DNA from 2 places in the Cellulosilyticum sp. WCF-2 genome. Region 1 is predicted to be linked to the other one. Evidence: riboswitches for the same ligand, from Rfam matches in the RefSeq annotation. Region 1 holds a riboswitch; the other holds the start of a gene.
The links. A riboswitch is a leader RNA that binds a small molecule or an ion and turns the genes downstream of it on or off. The one in region 1 is predicted to bind glycine.
Positions count from the first base shown of each region.

Region 2: linked by a shared signal. The riboswitch ahead of EKH84_RS02775 (alanine/glycine:cation symporter family protein) and the one ahead of EKH84_RS13790 (trimeric intracellular cation channel family protein) in region 1 are both predicted to bind glycine.

Region 1 is NZ_CP034675.1:3,079,760-3,089,047, forward strand. It holds gene EKH84_RS13785 (heme NO-binding domain-containing protein) at 1-1,494, shown strand, start outside; gene EKH84_RS13790 (trimeric intracellular cation channel family protein) at 1,451-2,143, opposite strand; glycine riboswitch at 2,235-2,312, opposite strand; glycine riboswitch at 2,317-2,422, opposite strand; gene EKH84_RS13795 (AAA domain-containing protein) at 3,145-6,273, shown strand; gene EKH84_RS13800 (hypothetical protein) at 6,270-7,571, shown strand; gene EKH84_RS13805 (lysophospholipid acyltransferase family protein) at 8,449-9,150, opposite strand.
Region 2 is NZ_CP034675.1:635,499-644,786, forward strand. It holds gene EKH84_RS02760 (ABC transporter permease) at 1-153, opposite strand, end outside; gene EKH84_RS02765 (ABC transporter ATP-binding protein) at 147-845, opposite strand; gene EKH84_RS02770 (GntR family transcriptional regulator) at 896-1,285, opposite strand; gene EKH84_RS02775 (alanine/glycine:cation symporter family protein) at 1,543-3,003, opposite strand; glycine riboswitch at 3,227-3,318, opposite strand; gene EKH84_RS02780 (metallophosphoesterase family protein) at 3,594-4,736, opposite strand; gene EKH84_RS02785 (hypothetical protein) at 4,934-5,311, shown strand; gene EKH84_RS02790 (SseB family protein) at 5,385-5,885, shown strand; gene EKH84_RS02795 (GtrA family protein) at 6,331-6,729, opposite strand; gene EKH84_RS02800 (DUF4446 family protein) at 6,772-7,275, opposite strand; gene EKH84_RS02805 (ParB/RepB/Spo0J family partition protein) at 7,300-8,169, opposite strand; gene EKH84_RS02810 (ParA family protein) at 8,172-8,936, opposite strand.

The DNA of each region.
Region 1 (9,288 bases):
ATTATTATGACAAAGAAATTTAAAGGTGCTAAACCGCCACTTGTACAAATCAAAGCCATTTCTAATTATGAAGCATTATTAACCTATGAATCTGAACGTTCTATGTTTGATTATTTTTATGGCCTCTTTGAAGGTGCTATGCAGTACTTTAGTGAAAAACCAAAAGTCGAAGAATTAGAACGCTCAAAGAATAGCTTAACGATAAAAATCACCTTTGAAGCACCTATCTATTTTAAAAAACGCTATTTCTTTAATAACATCTTATCTCTAGGTTTTATAAAAAGCTTACCTATTAAAAATGCTATTTTTACAGGTGTCGTATCTTTGGCTATTACTTTTCCTTTATTAGGTTCTAGTTTATGGGGAAAAAGTCTCATTTTAAGTGGTATAATAGCTGTATTAAGTGGCTTAAGCACTCACTTGCTTTTAAAACCTCAAAAAATATTAGAAGAAGAATTAGAGTTACTCTGCAATAATGAATTTAGTACTTATGGTGAAATTAAAACGAATGATTCTTTTGAAAAACTTTATGGATTAATCAATAACTATAAAGCACTCACTCGTAAGGATTTTACAGGTATTAAAAGCGTGGTAGATGAGATGAGTTCATTTACCTCTGCATTAGGTAATATCTCTGATTCAATGAAAGGAACTTCTAATGATATTTCAGAGGTAGTAGAACAAGTAGCTGATGGTGCTACCGAGCAAGCTAAAAATACAGAACAAGCTGCCTTTGTGTTAAACCAAAATATTCAGGCACTTAAGGAAATTGTTGAAAGTGAGCATCAGAATAAAAATGAGCTAGAAAATGCATTATCTAAAGTTAATAATAGCTATCAAGGCGTTAAAAATACCAGTGACCATATTTTTAATACTTTAGGAGAATTCGATAAAATTAGAGAAAAGGGCCTCTACCTAGAAACAAAAGTACACGATATGACTGCCATTATTGCTATTGTTTCTCAAATTGCAGAGCAAACAAATCTACTAGCACTTAATGCTTCTATTGAAGCTGCTAGAGCAGGAGAAAATGGTCGTGGTTTCTCTGTAGTAGCTGAATCTATTAGAAAGCTAGCTGAACAGTCTAAAGCAGCTGTTCAAGAGGTTAACGCTAATCTAGCTTTATTTATTTCAGAAATAAAGCTATTTATAGAGGCTATACAAAAAGAATATCTAAAGCTTGAAAATGAAACCAAAAATCTAGAAGGTGTAAAAAATATTAGTTTCGAGGCTAATCAATCTATACAAGCTGTATCAAGTTCCATGATTGAACTTATCCATAGTCTTACTAAGCAAGCTGATAGTATTGGCACAGCTTCTTCCACAGTAGAAGCTTTAGCTGCTATTGCGGAAGAGAACTCTGCTTCTTCAGAAGAAGTAAGTGCTAGTGTTATTAACTATTCTCATGAAATTGGTTCTTTAGTAGATAATATACAGTCCTTTAAAACAATTACAAGTGATTTTCAACATGATCTAGATCAGCACAAGCTTTAGAAGGAATCTTAGGTAAATTCCAGCGGTATTTAGAAGCTAGTAAACGTATAAGGAAGGTAAGTAAACTGCCTATAGTCATGGCAATAACATTATTGATATCATACTTAATAAGAAAATAATAAGAAGTACTTCCTAATAAAGCAGCTAAAAAGTAAATATGCTTTTTTAAGAAAAATGGAATTTCTCCAACTAATACATCTCTAAGCATACCACCACCAACACCTGTTATGATTCCTACAAATAATGTTAAAAAAGCATTTTCGAAAAAACCTCCTTGCATAGCTGTTTGAACACCGATGACAGCAAATATGCCTAGGCCTATAGCATCAGCTAAATTGAGTAGTGAACCGAAGGTTGAACTCAAATGATTTTTAAATTGATAATGATAATATTGCGTTATGTATGCTACGATAAAAGCTATTACAGCAGTTAATGCTGCAACTATAACATAAATAGGATTAACAAATAATAGCGGAGGGTGAGAACCTAGCAAAATATCTCTTATTAACCCTCCTCCTGTAGCAGCCGTTACACCTAAAATAGTAATACCTAATAAATCTAATTGCTTTTCAATACCTCTTAAAGCGCCAGAAAGAGCAAAAGCAATGGTACCTATGATTTCTATTGAAAAAATCAGAGTTTCAATCACAATTTTATAACCTCACATTCTTATTATTAAAGTTTTTCAAACAAAAAAGAGGATAAAAAGCAATTATAAAAAATATAATTGCCTTTTATCCTCTGTCCTTTTACCTGAAAGCTTACCTATTGGTTTTCCTCGTCGGTGGTGTCAATTTTACGCAGACACGCTCTCCAGATTTACGTCCCTTGACTGTATTGTACCTGAGAGTTTCAACATCTACCTGGCTTATAGCTGTTTTGCTTCTTCGGTTATTATGTAGTACATAATATCTCCAGTCAATTTCAACCGTTTAATTGTTATTAATTCTTACTGAGTATATCAAAATTATAGTTGTATGTAAATCCCAAAATTGAACTTTATCCAAAAATAGGAATCAAAAGTGGAGGAGAGGAGTATCTATTTACAAATTACACATAATTATATACAAGCATTTAAAATACTAGTATTATAATGAATTACTATATATAGGAGATACATTCCATTCAGATTACATTGTAAATACTTATTTATATACCTAATATATCCAAATTGAAGATTTTGTTTTACAACCTTAAGAAGTTGTAAATGTTAAATATGTATCATTGAATGAGATGCAAGATATGTATAACAAAAATGAAATAGTTGAATCTGTTTGAAAAAGATTTTCTCATTTTAAGGATAAATTATTATTCTTACAAAGGAACAGAAAAAAATAGTTATAAAATGCTATTTTATTATAGTATTTTACTATTCGCGAAAGCTAAGTTATCTATATCTAATATTATAAATTCCTTGAAACACATAGGTTTAAATATAATGTATATATACATTATATTTAAACCTATGTGTTTTTGCATATTTAGATTGATTTCCTTTTGTTGTATATAACATATACTACGCTTAAAACTTTCAAAATATTTAAACACTAAATAGTTCTATCTTATTTTATATTCACGCAATTTGTCGTATAATAAAATGTAGTATGAAAATCATGCACTTTATTTATTTAATACATTGGGGAGGAAATTATGCTTAACTATGTAGCAGATGAAAAAATTTATACGTCAGCAAATTCTGGGAACGTAGTCCTGAAGGTTAGAGTTGCTAATAAAGAAAAGCCATATGCTTTAAAATTGTATGCTGGTATTAATGAAAGCTTTCAAAAATTGATTTTTAATAGAGAAATGGAAGCACTTAAAGTCCTCAATTCATGCGAAGGCATAGTTAAAATCAGAGATACTAGCACTGGTATTAAATATAAGGGTCAGAGACATTACGGTGCAATCTTAATGGATTATGTCCCAGGTAAGACACTAGATCGTTATGACTGGAATAAATATTCGCAGTTAAAGAAATACGAAATCTGCTTAAAAATATTAAAAACAGTAAACAATGCACACTCTAATAATGTCATTCACAGAGACTTGAAGCCTGCAAACATCATATATAATGACATAAATCATGAAATTACCATTATTGATTTTGGTTCAAGCAAAATTAAAACTATTATTGAAAAAGAAACAACTATGCCTATGTATTCTGAAAACTATTCAGCCCCTGAGCTGGTTTCTGGAAATAATGTAACAGAAAGAAGTGATTATTATTCTTTGGGTGTGATCTTTAGCGAGATATTATTTTTACTTAGCGCAAAAGATTCAGTAAGCCTAATAGATGAAATAAGTAAGCTGTCATATAAAGCTAATTTAAAAGACATAATCTGTTCCATGTTACAAAATGATCCATCATTTCGCCCTCAATCAATTCTTGATATAATGGATATTTTTAATGAACTTATTGGCGAATTAAACACTACAGCATTTGAGTATAATATCGTAATTGATAGCAGCAAATTACAGTATTTAAAAATGAACTATATCATTGATAATTCGTTAAATATGGCTGTTTTCGTTAATTCATATTTAAAAAAGCAATTTACTGAACGCTATGGTTACTATGATGAACGATATGATAAGTACATAATAACAGGATTGGAGCTTGTTTTGGAATGTACGGTAGATGAAAGCAATGGCATGATAAGTGTAATGAGGATAAGTGATATCCCAGTAGACAGACGTAATATCAATATAAAGCGAAGCTTTAAGATCGAAGGTAAGCTGACTTTTGTTGATTCTAGGCATAAAAATCAAGTGGCAATAGGTAAGGATAATGGTAAGCTGCTTGTTATGTTTAAAAATAGAAGAAATGAAAATGAATTGTTTAGAATGAAAGAAGATAAGTTTGAAAACCTTTTTGGCAAATGGCAGGAAGGGCTAGATGAGTCCATTGTAAATGAAAAAGAAAAAGTTGCAAAAATCATCTACTCTGAATATGAAGTAAGCGAAAATCATATTATTCTAGAGGTAGACGATTGTAAGAGTAAATCTATAGATGAAATACAGTCCAATGTTTCATATGTAATAGAAGGTACTGATGATAGAGGTCAATCAGTATACTTTGACTTAGGTGTATTCGATGAAATCATATGCAACGATGACTGTTTAAGAATGATCTTTTCCTTACCAAAAAAGATACTCAGAGGGAACGTAAAGGCTTTACTAGATAAGAAAGCACCTGTAATGGAGAGCTTTCTTGCAAATACAAGCTCATATAGGCGTCAGCTTAAGGCTGTTCATGCTCTTAGAACTGAGGAATATTCCTCACGCAACTTAAAAGATATTATATTAAATATAGAAGAGCCAGAAGAAATACCAACACTAACTCCACCAATATTTATTGCTAAGAACCTAAATGAATCACAGAAACAGGCTGTAGTAAAAGCATTAAATTCTGAGAATATAAGTTTAATTCAAGGGCCTCCTGGAACAGGCAAAACTAAGGTAATTAAAGAACTAATTGGCCAAATTATACGCAGAGAAGTTCAAACCAATGATAGCCCTAAAATACTGATTGTATCTCAGTCACATACTGCAGTTGATAATATCCTAGAAGGACTAGATAAGGTGATTTCTAATAATATGCAGATAATAAGAATAGGTTCAGAGAAAAATATTTCTCCAGAAATATCAAATAAATATACAATATCTGCTCATAGAGAGGCATTATTCAGCATCATTGAAACAAATGTTAAGAAGCATATTCAAGATAAGCAGACTATGTTAATGGGAAATTCAAATGTCCATGAACAGACACGCTGGGATAAGATAAAGAGTATTCAAGAAGATTGGATTCAACGTTCTGCTGAAAAAGATTGCATAGATTATCAGATGATAAGAAGTGCTACCGTTATAGCTGGTACATGTATTGGATTCTTATCTAATGGTTTTATAAAAGATATGGAATTTGATTATGTAATTATTGATGAGGCAGCAAAGGCAACTACACCAGAACTCCTTGTCTCAATTATTAAAGCGAAGAAAATAATTTTAGTAGGTGATCAAAACCAATTACCTGCTTATGCTGATGATAGTGTTTCACCTACTATTGCAAAATTAACTAAAAAGCCTGAGTATAGAATTTTTGATATCTTGTTCGATAGTTTGCCCAAGACACATAAACAAATACTGACTACTCAGTATAGAATGATTGAAAATATAGGAAATCTGATTAGTTTAGTTTTTTATGGAGGTACTATTGATACTGGATGCGACAAAATAGATAAATTACATGGATTATCACGATATAAAGATAAGTCCATTATTTGGTTCGATACGTCTGCAAACACAGATAAAGGGCAAAGGAAGATAAAGGGCGGCTCATATATCAATGAAGAGGAGAAGAGGATAATCCTAGAAGTTATGGATGACCTAAATAAATCTGGTGAGTTAAAAGGGCTAGATGTTGGTATCATTACTGGTTATAGCGGACAAAAAGACTTACTTAGAAAAGCAGTTAAATCTAATGAATATGATAAAATTGCAAAGATCGATATTAATACTCTGGATGCTTTTCAAGGAAGAGAAAATGATGTTATTATTTATAGTACGGTGCGTACTAAGGATTCTATAGGATTTCAAAAGGAAAAAGAAAGAGTGAATGTAGCTTTTTCAAGAGCAAAGAAGCTATTAATCATCTGTGGAGACCTAGATTTCTTTTACTATTATGATGATCCAAATAATAAATTTATAGAAATTATAGACTATATCAAGGAACATGATGAATGTCTAATTATACCATGCACAGGAGGAAAATTATTTTGAAAAACTTTATAGATAAGTTATATAAAAATATTGTTCCTATAAATGAGGGATATGAATTCTTATTTGCAGATGATGTATATCTGCCAGTATATAAATCATCTTTATTGATAACCAAGAGAAGTGTATTGCCAATAAGCTTAGTTGAAGAAAAGGTTTTACAACTTTTAGAAGCTGAAGTTTACGAAATTGACGAGATGGCAAAGATTTTAGGCCTAGAACGTAGATTGCTGGATATTACCATTGCAGATTTATACACCAAAGATCTTATTGAAGCCTCTGCAAATTCTTGTAGGCTAATGTCTCAAGGAATTGATGCGCTACGTAATCTAAGTCGTACTGAAAAGAAGCAGGATCTACTTAAGTATGTTTATATGGATGGAATTTTAGGTAATGTCTTAACTGATATTTCAAATTACCAATTAGTGGACCGTATTTATAATGATAATTGCAAGTTAAAACCAATAGTGCCTATAAATGATGTAACCTTTTATACTAAACAATATAGTGCTATTTCAGATATCTTTGATAGTGAGAAAAAAGTTGTCTATTCAGTTGGTATTAGTCCTGTAGATGAAGAATTACTTACAATTGATAAAATAGATAATATCTACGTAGAATTTATAAGAATTCCTATCTATGCATATCACAGTAATAATGGAGTTGATATTGATATTATTGCTGCCAAGCCAAAGCTTGCTAATCTATTAGTAACCTATAAAGATGTAATAATTGCGCAGATAGTAAAGAAACACATATGTAAGAGTTATTTTAAATATAGAAAGCTCAATGATTCATATGATGGTGTAATTTATCCTCCTATTGGAGATTTATCACAAAAACTAAGATTTCTTCACTTTAGCAGGAATAAAAGCGAAATAGATTATACTAAGGCAGTTACAGATATTCTTTCATCAAGGCAATTAAATTATGAAGAGCAGAATGAAATAATCCCTTACATAGCAAAAGAAACAAAGAAAATTGAATTATATGTCTATAATCTTGATGAGTGGGCATATAACCCAAAATTTGTTGGTAGCCTATCTGAATATGTCTCAAAGGCTTCTTTATCAATTTACTATAGGGAATCAAATAATCCTGATAAAGCACTACAAAAATTGAAAGCTGGCTGCAAGGCTATTCAGGTATGCAATAAAATAGATACAGATTATTATATTTGCTGGAATTTTGATGATAAGTATAAAATATATGGTCTACCTACTCAACGTAAAGTAATTAATGATAATACTTATAGTACTGTATTAAGCTATTACTTAGAGACTCTGAAAGTTTTTCTGTAAATTAAGATATCTTAGGTCTTCTATGATAAAATCAAAATTATAGGAGACCTTTTATTATGGCAAGAGAAAAGAAACCTGTACACTGATTTGTGTCGCAATATCAGACACATATGTATTAATATATAGGCTGAAAGACGTATATGTGTTAAAAAGTCTTAATGCGACACGAACTCATTAATATATGTGAAACTGATTGTATTAAAAATAAACTAAGAATAAAGTTGATTGAGGAATACAGAAACATTTCTAGTGAAAAGTATGTAAATTTATATGCCTTAAGTCATCTTATTAAAGAAATTAAGCAAATAAATAGATTATAAGCCTTATAACTTATAGGAATATGTGTAATATAAAAAAACAAATTTCATGTTTAAAATGCAAAGGAATGAGACATTATAAATCAAAAACGACAAAACTATAAATTTTTGTTTTTCATATATAATAGAATAGTGATATAAAAACGACAAAATATAAGAAAAGAATTTTTTTGTTATTTGTTAGAAGAGCGATTTACCTATAGTATTAACTCTTCGCGAAACACCGGTTTTACGAATAGTAATGCGGATAAAGATTAAACCTACTCTTAAGGCTTATAGTTCTACCGTTAAACAAGCTACTTTATAATTGGATTTGTATACGATTAATATTTAGCATGTTTACTGACCAACATAAAATCCTTTTGGATTACTTAATAGCTTATTCATTCTAAGAGTATTTATTTTATCTATACTTTTTAATTACTTAATTCAATAAATGCCGTAACATCTTTATACGGATATACTTCAAATTTCTCGACTAGTATTGGAGTTTCAGCAAAATCAGTTATCAAGCCATTGATTAAGCAACTTTTATACTTTTAAAATACAAATCAACTGATTCATTTATATACGCCTCTATAATTCTCAGGTAATAATTCTGCTATTTTTTTCATTATATATCTTATGGCAAAATCTTCATATTCCTTTTTATCTTGCTCTTTTGCTCTCTTGGGAAATTCAAATTGTTTTCCAATGTTGATATGAACATCTGCATAATTAAAGGTTTCTGCACTCATATCTCCTTCTTTATTTATAGGTAACAGTTTTTCTGTCCCATATAATCCAATAGGTACAATAGGAGCTCCTGTCATTCTTGCTATAAGAAGGACTCCTCTCTTTGCTTCTATCAAGCTACCAACTCTACTTCTAGTTCCTTCTGGGAAAATCAATAAACTTTCACCTTGCTTAACAAGGCTCACGATTTTTTTAAGACCATCTTTATCAACAGTATTAGGTTTTATATTTGTCGTCTTTACTACATTAACCCCTATACTTGTAATAGCATTGTTTGATAGCTTTATACCTGCTACAAAAGTTGGATCAATCTCTTTTAAAGCCTTATCTAAAACTAATCCATCAGAATTGCTTAAATGATTACATATAAAAATAGTTGGTGTTTTTAATCCTTTTAAGTTTTCACTTCCCTGTATGTTTATACTAGCATATTTTTTCAGGTATTTATTAACCATTTTTTTAGATATGTATGTGACAAATTTATTAGGTAAAATATTTATTATTTTTGCCGTTGTAGCAGATATCATTTGCTTACTCCTCCTAAATGCCTCTATACTTGAAAGTAAATTGATATTTACCAAAATATATCATAATATCAAATCAATATCAATAAAGTTATCTATACTGTATAGATTTAATATAGATAACTCTATTAATATCAATGC
Region 2 (9,288 bases), 2.3 Mb from region 1:
TACTAGTATTGCAGTCGTTAACCCAAATCCTAAATTTATATTTCCCATTCTAAATAGACGATTCCCTAAAGCTACTAGTATTAATGCACCATAAATAGGTAAAAATGTTCTCGAAGTAGCTTTAAATTCATACTTTAATAATTTTCCTAGCATACAAATACCTCCCTAAAGAGGGCATCAATTGACTTACCTTTTTCCTCTCTAATCTCATCTACATTACCTTTTAGTACTACTTCGCCTTTTGATAAGAATATAACCTCATCACAAATATTTTCTATCTCTTGAATTAAATGAGTCGCGATTAAAATAGAACTTGTATCAGAGTAGTTTTTAATAATTGTTTTAATAATATAATCTCTAGCAGCTGGGTCAACGCCACCAATAGGTTCATCCAAAATATAAAGCTCTGCTTTCCTTGACATGACTAAAATAAGTTGTACTTTTTCTTTAGTTCCTTTAGACATTGTTTTTAACTTAGCTTTTAAATCAATATTTAACTTATCAAACATATCTAGTGCTCGATTCATATCAAAGTCACTATAAAAATCACTAAAGAAGTTTAATAAATCTTCTACTGTCATCCAGTTGTTAAGATAAGTTCTCTCTGGTAAATATGCCACTACTTTTTTAGTTTCAATCCCTGGTTTATATCCATTTATAGTTACCATTCCTGATGTAGGCTCTAGTAATCCATTAATTAACTTGATCATTGTACTTTTACCGCTACCATTTGGCCCAAGTAACCCCACTATTTTACCAGGTGGTATGGTAATATCTACGCTCTTAAGTGCTTCTTTATGAGCATATTGTTTACTCACTTTTTCTAACTTTAAAAGCTCACTCATTTAACTGCCTCCTCTAATTCTTTTTATGCCAAAACCCTTACTCATGAATTTTATATATATTCTATCTTTTTCTCTTCTTGCTCTTTTAAGTCTTCTTCAATCAATTTTAAAAGTTCTTCCTTGGTATAGCCTAGTTGTAATAGTGCTACTGTTACTTCTTTAATTTTAGTGGTTGCATATTGGTTTCTCATGGTTTTTATTAATTCCATATCCTCTGTCACAAAACGCCCACTTGTCCTTTGACTATACACTAATTGATCTCTTTCTAATTCTGCTAATGCTCTTTGCATGGTATTAGGATTAACTCCTGCTTCCTCTGCTAGGTCCCTTACAGAATCAAGTTTACTACCTGCTGCTAGCCGCCCTGATATAACTCTTAGTTTTAATTCTTCTACTAATTGTATATAAATAGGTTTGCTATTATCAAAGTCCCATGGCATTGTGTTACCTCCTTACTGTATTAATTACTTAATACAATAATATGACTCCCGTTTTAAATTGTCAACACTTTTTTATTTTATTTTGAACTTATATTAATATCGTTATAATGTGCTTCTAATAGTTCTCCTCTAATATAAATAAAATCATATGTCCTCCAATTTCATATAAATATAAGATTAACTCAATATTTAAATCCAAAAATAAAATCAAGGGACTATGAATTTTATCATAATCCCTTGATTTTATTTTTAGCTCTTTATGCTACTTTGCTTTGCGATTCTTTTATCTCCTGTTTTTTCAAATGTTCCATATAAAGTCTTGTCTCAGTTACTACTACCCCAGAGAGACCTATTAAACCAATAAGATTTGGAAATGCCATAAGTCCATTTACAATATCAGCTAAAGCCCAGATTTCTTGTAATTTTAAGAAACCACTAATAGCCAGCATGCCAATGAATACCCAACGATAGATATTAATTCCTTTTACACCAGCTAAATATTCTAAACAACGTTCCCCGTAATAGCACCATCCTAGTATAGTTGTAAATGCAAACAAGGTTAAACAAATCGTAATAAGTATTGATCCTGTTTTAGGAAATACTTGTAAAAAGGCTGCTTGTGTTACTGCTGCTCCTTCTATACCTTCTTGACACCATGTCCCAGTAACAAGAATAGTAAGACCTGTTAATGTACAAATAATAATTGTATCAATAAATGTTCCTGTCATAGAAATAAGCCCTTGTTCAGCAGGCCACTCTGTTTTTGCTGCTGCCGCTGCAATAGGCGCACTACCAAGACCTGATTCATTCGAAAACACACCTCTAGCAATCCCTTTTTGTATAGCTTTAGCCATGGTTGCTCCTAAGAAACCTCCTACGGCTGCTCTTCCTGAAAAAGCTCCAGTAAATACTTCTCCTAATGCTGGTAAAATACTTTGATAGTTCACACCTAAAATAATACCTGATAAGACAATATATACAATAGCCATCACTGGTACAACTTTTTCTGATACTTTTGAGATACTTTTAATGCCACCAAAAACAATAATAGCTACAAGTATGGCTACTACCATACTAATAACAGGAAAACCATTTGTTGCAATCCATTCTCTTGCTCCTGATAAAATATGTAATTGGTCTAACATGCTTACTATTATATTTCCTACGTAAACATCAATACCAGCTACCATATTAATACTTGTAGAAATCGAGTTTACTTGTGAAAATGTACCTATTCCCAATAAAGCCACTAAAATACCACTTACTGCAAAGAAAATCGCTAATGGTTTAAATTTCCTCCCAAGTCCCTTTTCTATGTAATACATCGGTCCACCTGAAATCTGACCATTTGCATCTACTGTTCTATACTTAATAGCAAGTACACCTTCCGCATATTTAGTTGCCATTCCAAAAAAGGCTGCTATCCACATCCAAAATAAGGCTCCTGGGCCACCTGTACCAATAGCTGTAGCAACCCCTACAATATTTCCAGTTCCTACAGTTGCAGCTAAAGCTGTACATAGAGCTGCAAAGCTATTAATATCTCCGCTCCCTTTATTTTCTGCTTTAAAGATAAGTTTAGCGGCCTTTGGTAATTTTAATACTTGAATTAGTTTTAATCTAACAGTTAATAAAATGCCTGTTCCTACTAATAGAACCAATAATGGTGGTCCCCATACAAAATCGTTAATTGTGTTTAACACCTTTAATAAATCCATAAAAAAATACTCCCTTCTTTTAATTAACCTTAAAATAAGAGGAGTTCCTTAAGTTTATAGACTTGCTTTCCATATTAATCCCATACTTTTCAATAACTGAAATACTATAAGTAAAGATTACTACTCTAATCAACTTATAGCATTATTGTTTCCATAAATAAACTGATTATTTATTCTAAAAAAATATGTCTTTATCCCTAATTAATAATTAATTATGATTAATATAGCCTGCTCTGTCCTTTTGCCTGAGAGATTAAGCAAAATTGCTTTTGCCCCTTCGGCGCTCATAACTTGAGTCTCTCCAGAGTACTGTCAGCTATGCAGTCACCACTTATAATATTTATAAGTACCTGAGAGTGTTACTCCTTCGGTGGGCTTTACGGCCACTCTTCTGTATAGCTTCATCCAGTATTTATATTACATAAAGTGATGATAGCTTATTATTGTTTAGTTGTCAATATTTTTAGTTTAATGTCTTTTTTAGACATAAAAAGTAGGCCACTGTCATAATAACTAGGTCTTACATTCTAATTTAAAATTAGGATATCTCTTCTATAATAATGGGTCTACTTCATAATAAATTTTTCTATTTATTGGTTTATTGGTATAGTATATGGAATATCATATCTTTTTAACATCTCTTCCATACTATATAATTCCTTCAATGATAATCTCTTTATAAATCCTTCTTTACCATAATGATAGATACTATATAATGGTGCTGTACTATTAATATGATATTGAAAGGATATTTCAAACCACTTTAATCTTCCACATGGTAATAAGCGTCTATTTAATACTAGTTCCCTTACCTGATCAGTAACTTCTCCTATATACCATTCTTGAGAGCCCTCTTCAGATGCTTTTATTTTTCTACACTTAAGATAGTATAATAACTCTCTAATAATCTGCTTTTCATGGTTCCAGCATCCAATACAGATATACTTACTTTGTTCTAATCCTATTTCTAGTATTCTCTGTACAACATCCTGGTCTATATATACCTCTCCACTTTTCTTCTTTCCATGTATATAAAGTAGAGTATCTTTTAAGGTATTTTCTTCTACTTCTTCTTTTATTATATCTCTTTGCTCTTTACTATTTATTTGATTTAAATGAATTTTTTCTGCATATAGACTATGAAAACTGATATTAGGCTCCTCTTGACTAAAATCTAATATAACAAAATTTCCTCTATTTTCACTACTTGTCATAGCCCCCGGATCAATAACATTTCCTTTTAAAAAAATCTTATTTTGATAAGTCATTTCTGGTCTATGACTTCCACCCATTAAAATATAGTTATAATCCTCATCTTTTAATTTTCCCATAATATGATGGGCTGACTTTTGAAGAATTTCTGCCCATCCATTTATATGACACATTAACAGTTTCTTATTATTAATATTTATCATTTTTATACTAGGTGATAATTCTATTTTTTTTAATCTATCTTTACCCAGTTTTTTTCTTATCCATTCTCCTTGAGCAATTCCTTCTGATTTTTTCACACTATGAAATAGACTATCTTCGTCATAGCCTTTAATGTTTATAAATCTTTTATCTACCCAAATCCGATCAAATACTTCACATGGATTTGGCCCATTACTGATATAATCCCCCAAATTTAAAATAAGCTCTACATCTTGCTTATTTATATAACTTATAAATGCATCTAGCATCGATAAGCTAGCATGAAGGTCTGAGATAACTGCTACTTTTTTTGCTTTCATACAAAAATAGACCTCCCCAAATCTCTTTAACTGACTCTTCTATTATTTATTTCGTCAATAATACAAATTAATTAATATTGTCCTTGTATAATAAGTTTTTTTTCTGGTATTTCTTATATCTGATTCTATTTTCACACTAATTATGCTATGATACACTTATATATTTATATTCTTTTGTATAATCCAAGGAGGCTTTTATGAAATCTGAAATTAAAGGTAGAAACTTGCTTCTTACTATTGGCTGTATCGCTATTTTATTTGATTTGCTATCTACTGTTTTTTCTATCTATACATTCCTTAAAGAACCGAGTCTTATCAGCTACACTATTAGTCAGGGTATTTTTAGATTATTAATCGAGATTGCTTTAGTCATATTCTGCTATAAAGGTCATGCTTGGGCAAAATGGATATTATGTGTTATTCTTGCCTTTTCAAGTATTATACTACTCTTACAATATACTAGTTCAGGTAGTTTCATCCTTCTTATTATAAGTATAATTTATCTTGTTTCAGGCGCTCTTTTACTTACCTCTCCATATATTAAAGAATTTATGGCTAATCAAAATTCCAAATAAAGGTTCACATTCCATTTTTACGTTATATATGCTATGATAAATATAAATTTTATTTTATTAAAGGGGACTTTCTATGTATAACTTTTATAATCTTAATCCTAATCATTCATCACCTGAAACCTCTAATCACGTTACCTTAGATATTAATCTACCACTACATAATGATACATTTTATGAATTATTTAATATTTATGCAGATCATCCTACTGAAGAAAACCAAGACAAGCTTGGTAGTTATTTAAACACCATTAACTACCTGATTGGCTTTTTCCCTAGTGATAATTCTGCTGAAAATTCTACTCAGATAACTATTAGTAAATATGATGATTTACATTTACTAATCTGCTCTACCAAAGAGCGAGAAGTATACCTTCCAGCCTTTACTACTACTACTGAACTTCAAAATTGGTGTACGGAATCTATTAATACAATCTCTGTTCCTGCGGAATGGTTATGGAAATTTGTTTTATCTCAAAATAATTTTGCAGGTATTGTTATTAACCCTGGAAGTATTGGTTGGACTATTAATTACGACCACATTCGTTCACTTTTAGATGACATTATTCATGATTAGATGTCTATTAATGCTTACTTTATCTAGAAAGGCTATTTAAATGAATTCTAAGCTTTCAACAAAGAATCTAACCATCTGCCGTTATCTGCAATACTTGTTGTTAGGTATATCTTTTTTCCTTTTTTCTTCTAAAATACCTATTTCGCCCTGGTATATACCTTTGACCACCTATGTATTGCTCTATATACTTATTCTCATCATCTTGCAAATTATATTACTTGTATATACTTGGTATATGTATGAAAAAAAAGATACCTTTAAAATCATTCGTATGATATGTATTTTTCACTTCTTTTTACTTTTATTAATGTTTTTCTTATGTATCTTAAATATTAAATGGTTCAATTTATTTAGTATTTTAGTAACAATCCTTATCGTATTACTCATTATATATCAGAAAAAGAGCTATAAAATGATTTAAATCATTTATAGCTCTTTTTCTCTCTTATCTTTTTATAAATACAAAAAGTTTTAAGATAATAAAAGTCACTGGTACACCCACTATAGCTGCTAATGCATAAGCAACCAATTTATGAAGCCCTAATAGATTAACAATAATCAAGACGGCAATAAACTGTATTAAGAAATTAGGAATCGTAGAGAGTACAAATTTAATAAATTTCTCTAATGAGAATCCTTCTTTGAAGGTAAATACACTATTTAAAACATATGACACAACAATTCCACTTATATAACCCGGTATAAAGGCAATAATAGGTCCCATGATTTCTGAATAAAACCACGAAAAAACAATACCACTCAATGAATTGATACATCCAATAATTAAAAAACATATAAACTGTTTATTAAAGAATATTTGTTTTACTTTTGTTATTCCATTCATTTTAACTTTCCTTTATCCTTTTATAAGAAAAGAGTATGTGAATTACATACTCTTTTTATTCATTGCTTGTTCTATTGCTTGAATTTCTTCCTCTGATAAATTATAAGTAGACTTACCTCCATTGATTGGTTTAGCATATGTATAACATCCATCTCTACCATAGATTCCATTTAATACTACTCCATCATTCTGTTCATCTAATAACGCCACTATATATGATAGATCGGCTCCCATATTAGCAATAGCTTGATATCTCACTACTCCCACTTTTTGAACGCAATTCTTAACGGTTTTTTCCATATATTCAATAGAGGTTTGCATTTCCTTTTCATTTTGTAATAAAACATTGAGTTTCTTAGTATACTGGACTAACAGTTCTTCTAAATTAATATCTTCTTTAGACATAAACATTTCATACCTACGCTGAATTTTTTTCATTTTAGCCGCATTAACACATACTAAAATCATAAGTATAATAACTAATAAACCTAACCCTAATACGATATAAATTAAATAATCATTTAATAGTAACTCTATTTGTTCCATGTCACTTACTCATCTTCTTTCATTTTACTTATTAGCATTAATAATTTGTATGATTCTAGATAATTCTTCATCTGAATAATACTCTATTTCTATTTTCCCCTTTTTGGCCCCTTTAGAAATAGCTACTTTTGTTCCTAAAACACGTTGTAAGTCTTCTTGTATTTCTCTATAGAATGGATTGTATAATTCTTTTTCTTTATCTTTTTTCTTTTTATCCTTATTACTTGATAAGTTTTGAATATATTTTTCTATTTCTCGTACACTTAGTTGTTTTTCAATTACTAAATCAGTAAGTTGTTTTTGCAGTTTTATATCCTTTACCGCAAGAATAGCTCTCGCATGCCCATAGCTAATAGCATCTTCTCTTAACTTTTCTTGTACATATGGCGTTAATTTTAATAATCTCATGATATTAGTTACAGCTGTTCTACTTTTACCTACTTTATCAGCTACTTGTTCTTGTGTTAAATCAAAGCGTTCCATTAATAAGCTATATGCACAAGCTAATTCCATAGGATTAAGGTCTTCTCTCTGTATATTTTCAATCAAAGCAACTTCTAGAGTTTGTTGATCAGAAAAGAGCTTAATAATAATAGGAAGCTCTGTTAAACCAGCTAATCTTGCAGCTCTATAACGTCTTTCTCCTGCTACTATTTCATATTTATTATTTTTTTCTCTTACAATGAGCGGCTGTATGACACCATATTCTAATATAGATTGGCTTAACTCTTGTAATTCTTCTTCACTAAATTTCTTTCTTGGTTGTCCAAAATTTGGTTCAATATCATTGATATCTACAATTTTAATTGTTGCTTCGCCTTCTGCTGTTATATTTAGTGCTTCATCTGACAAGAGCGCATTTAATCCTCTCCCTAATCCTCTTTGTGGCTTCATTATTATTTGTTCCTTTCTATAAATTCCTTTGCTAATGATCTATATTGTTCTGAACCTTTTGATTTTGGATCATAACAAATACAAGACATCCCAAAACTTGGTGCTTCGCTTAATCTTACACTTCTTGTAATTTTAGTATTATATACTGTACTACTAAAATGATTTTTTACTTCTTTTACTACTTGTGAAGATAAGTTAGTTCTATTGTCATACATAGTAAATAGAATTCCTTCTAAAACCAACTTATTATTCGTATTCTTTTTTACCAATCCAATAGTCTGTACTAATTGTGATAACCCTTCTAATGCGTAATACTCACACTGCATTGGTATAAGTACAGAATTTGAAGCAGTTAAAGCATTAATAGTAAGGATATTAACTGCTGGCGGGCAGTCAATAAATATGTAATCATACTCATTGCTTACTGTCTCTAGCTGTTTCTTAAGGATAAATTCACGTTGCTTTGTGTTTACTAGCTCTACTTCTGTTCCTGCTAAATTCATATTGGAAGGTATAATGTATATATTTTCATGCTCTGCTTTTTTTATTACATCTTTTATATTTGCTTCATTTACTAAAATATCATATATTGTTGCTTGGTTTTGACCTTTTAGTACACCGCAACCACTTGTTGCATTTCCTTGCGGGTCAATATCTACAATTAGAACCTTTTTCTTCTTTTCAACGAGTGCAGCTGCTAAATTGACAACTGTAGTTGTCTTTCCAACTCCACCTTTTTGGTTAACTACTGCAATGATTTTACCCATAACATTCTCCTTCTTTTTCTTCTGTACTTCTTTAATCAAGTATATCATAGGATAGTTTTTTTATAAACTGTTTATGCTAGTATTTTGATAAGTTTTATTTATAAAGTTTTCCATATTTATCTCTCAGTACTATCTATTCTTTCATATTATATATTTTATTACAAAGGAAGAATCTATTTTTCTCGTTATGCCATTCCATAATTTATAACTAAATTACTTTATAATTATTCTCATACTGAACTAGCGTAATTCATTATACTAATTTATAACAAGTCATTTTATTAGCTAATTATGTTAGAAATATCTGTTTTAATTTCTATTTACTTTTTGTTTTGTTATTTTCGATAATATG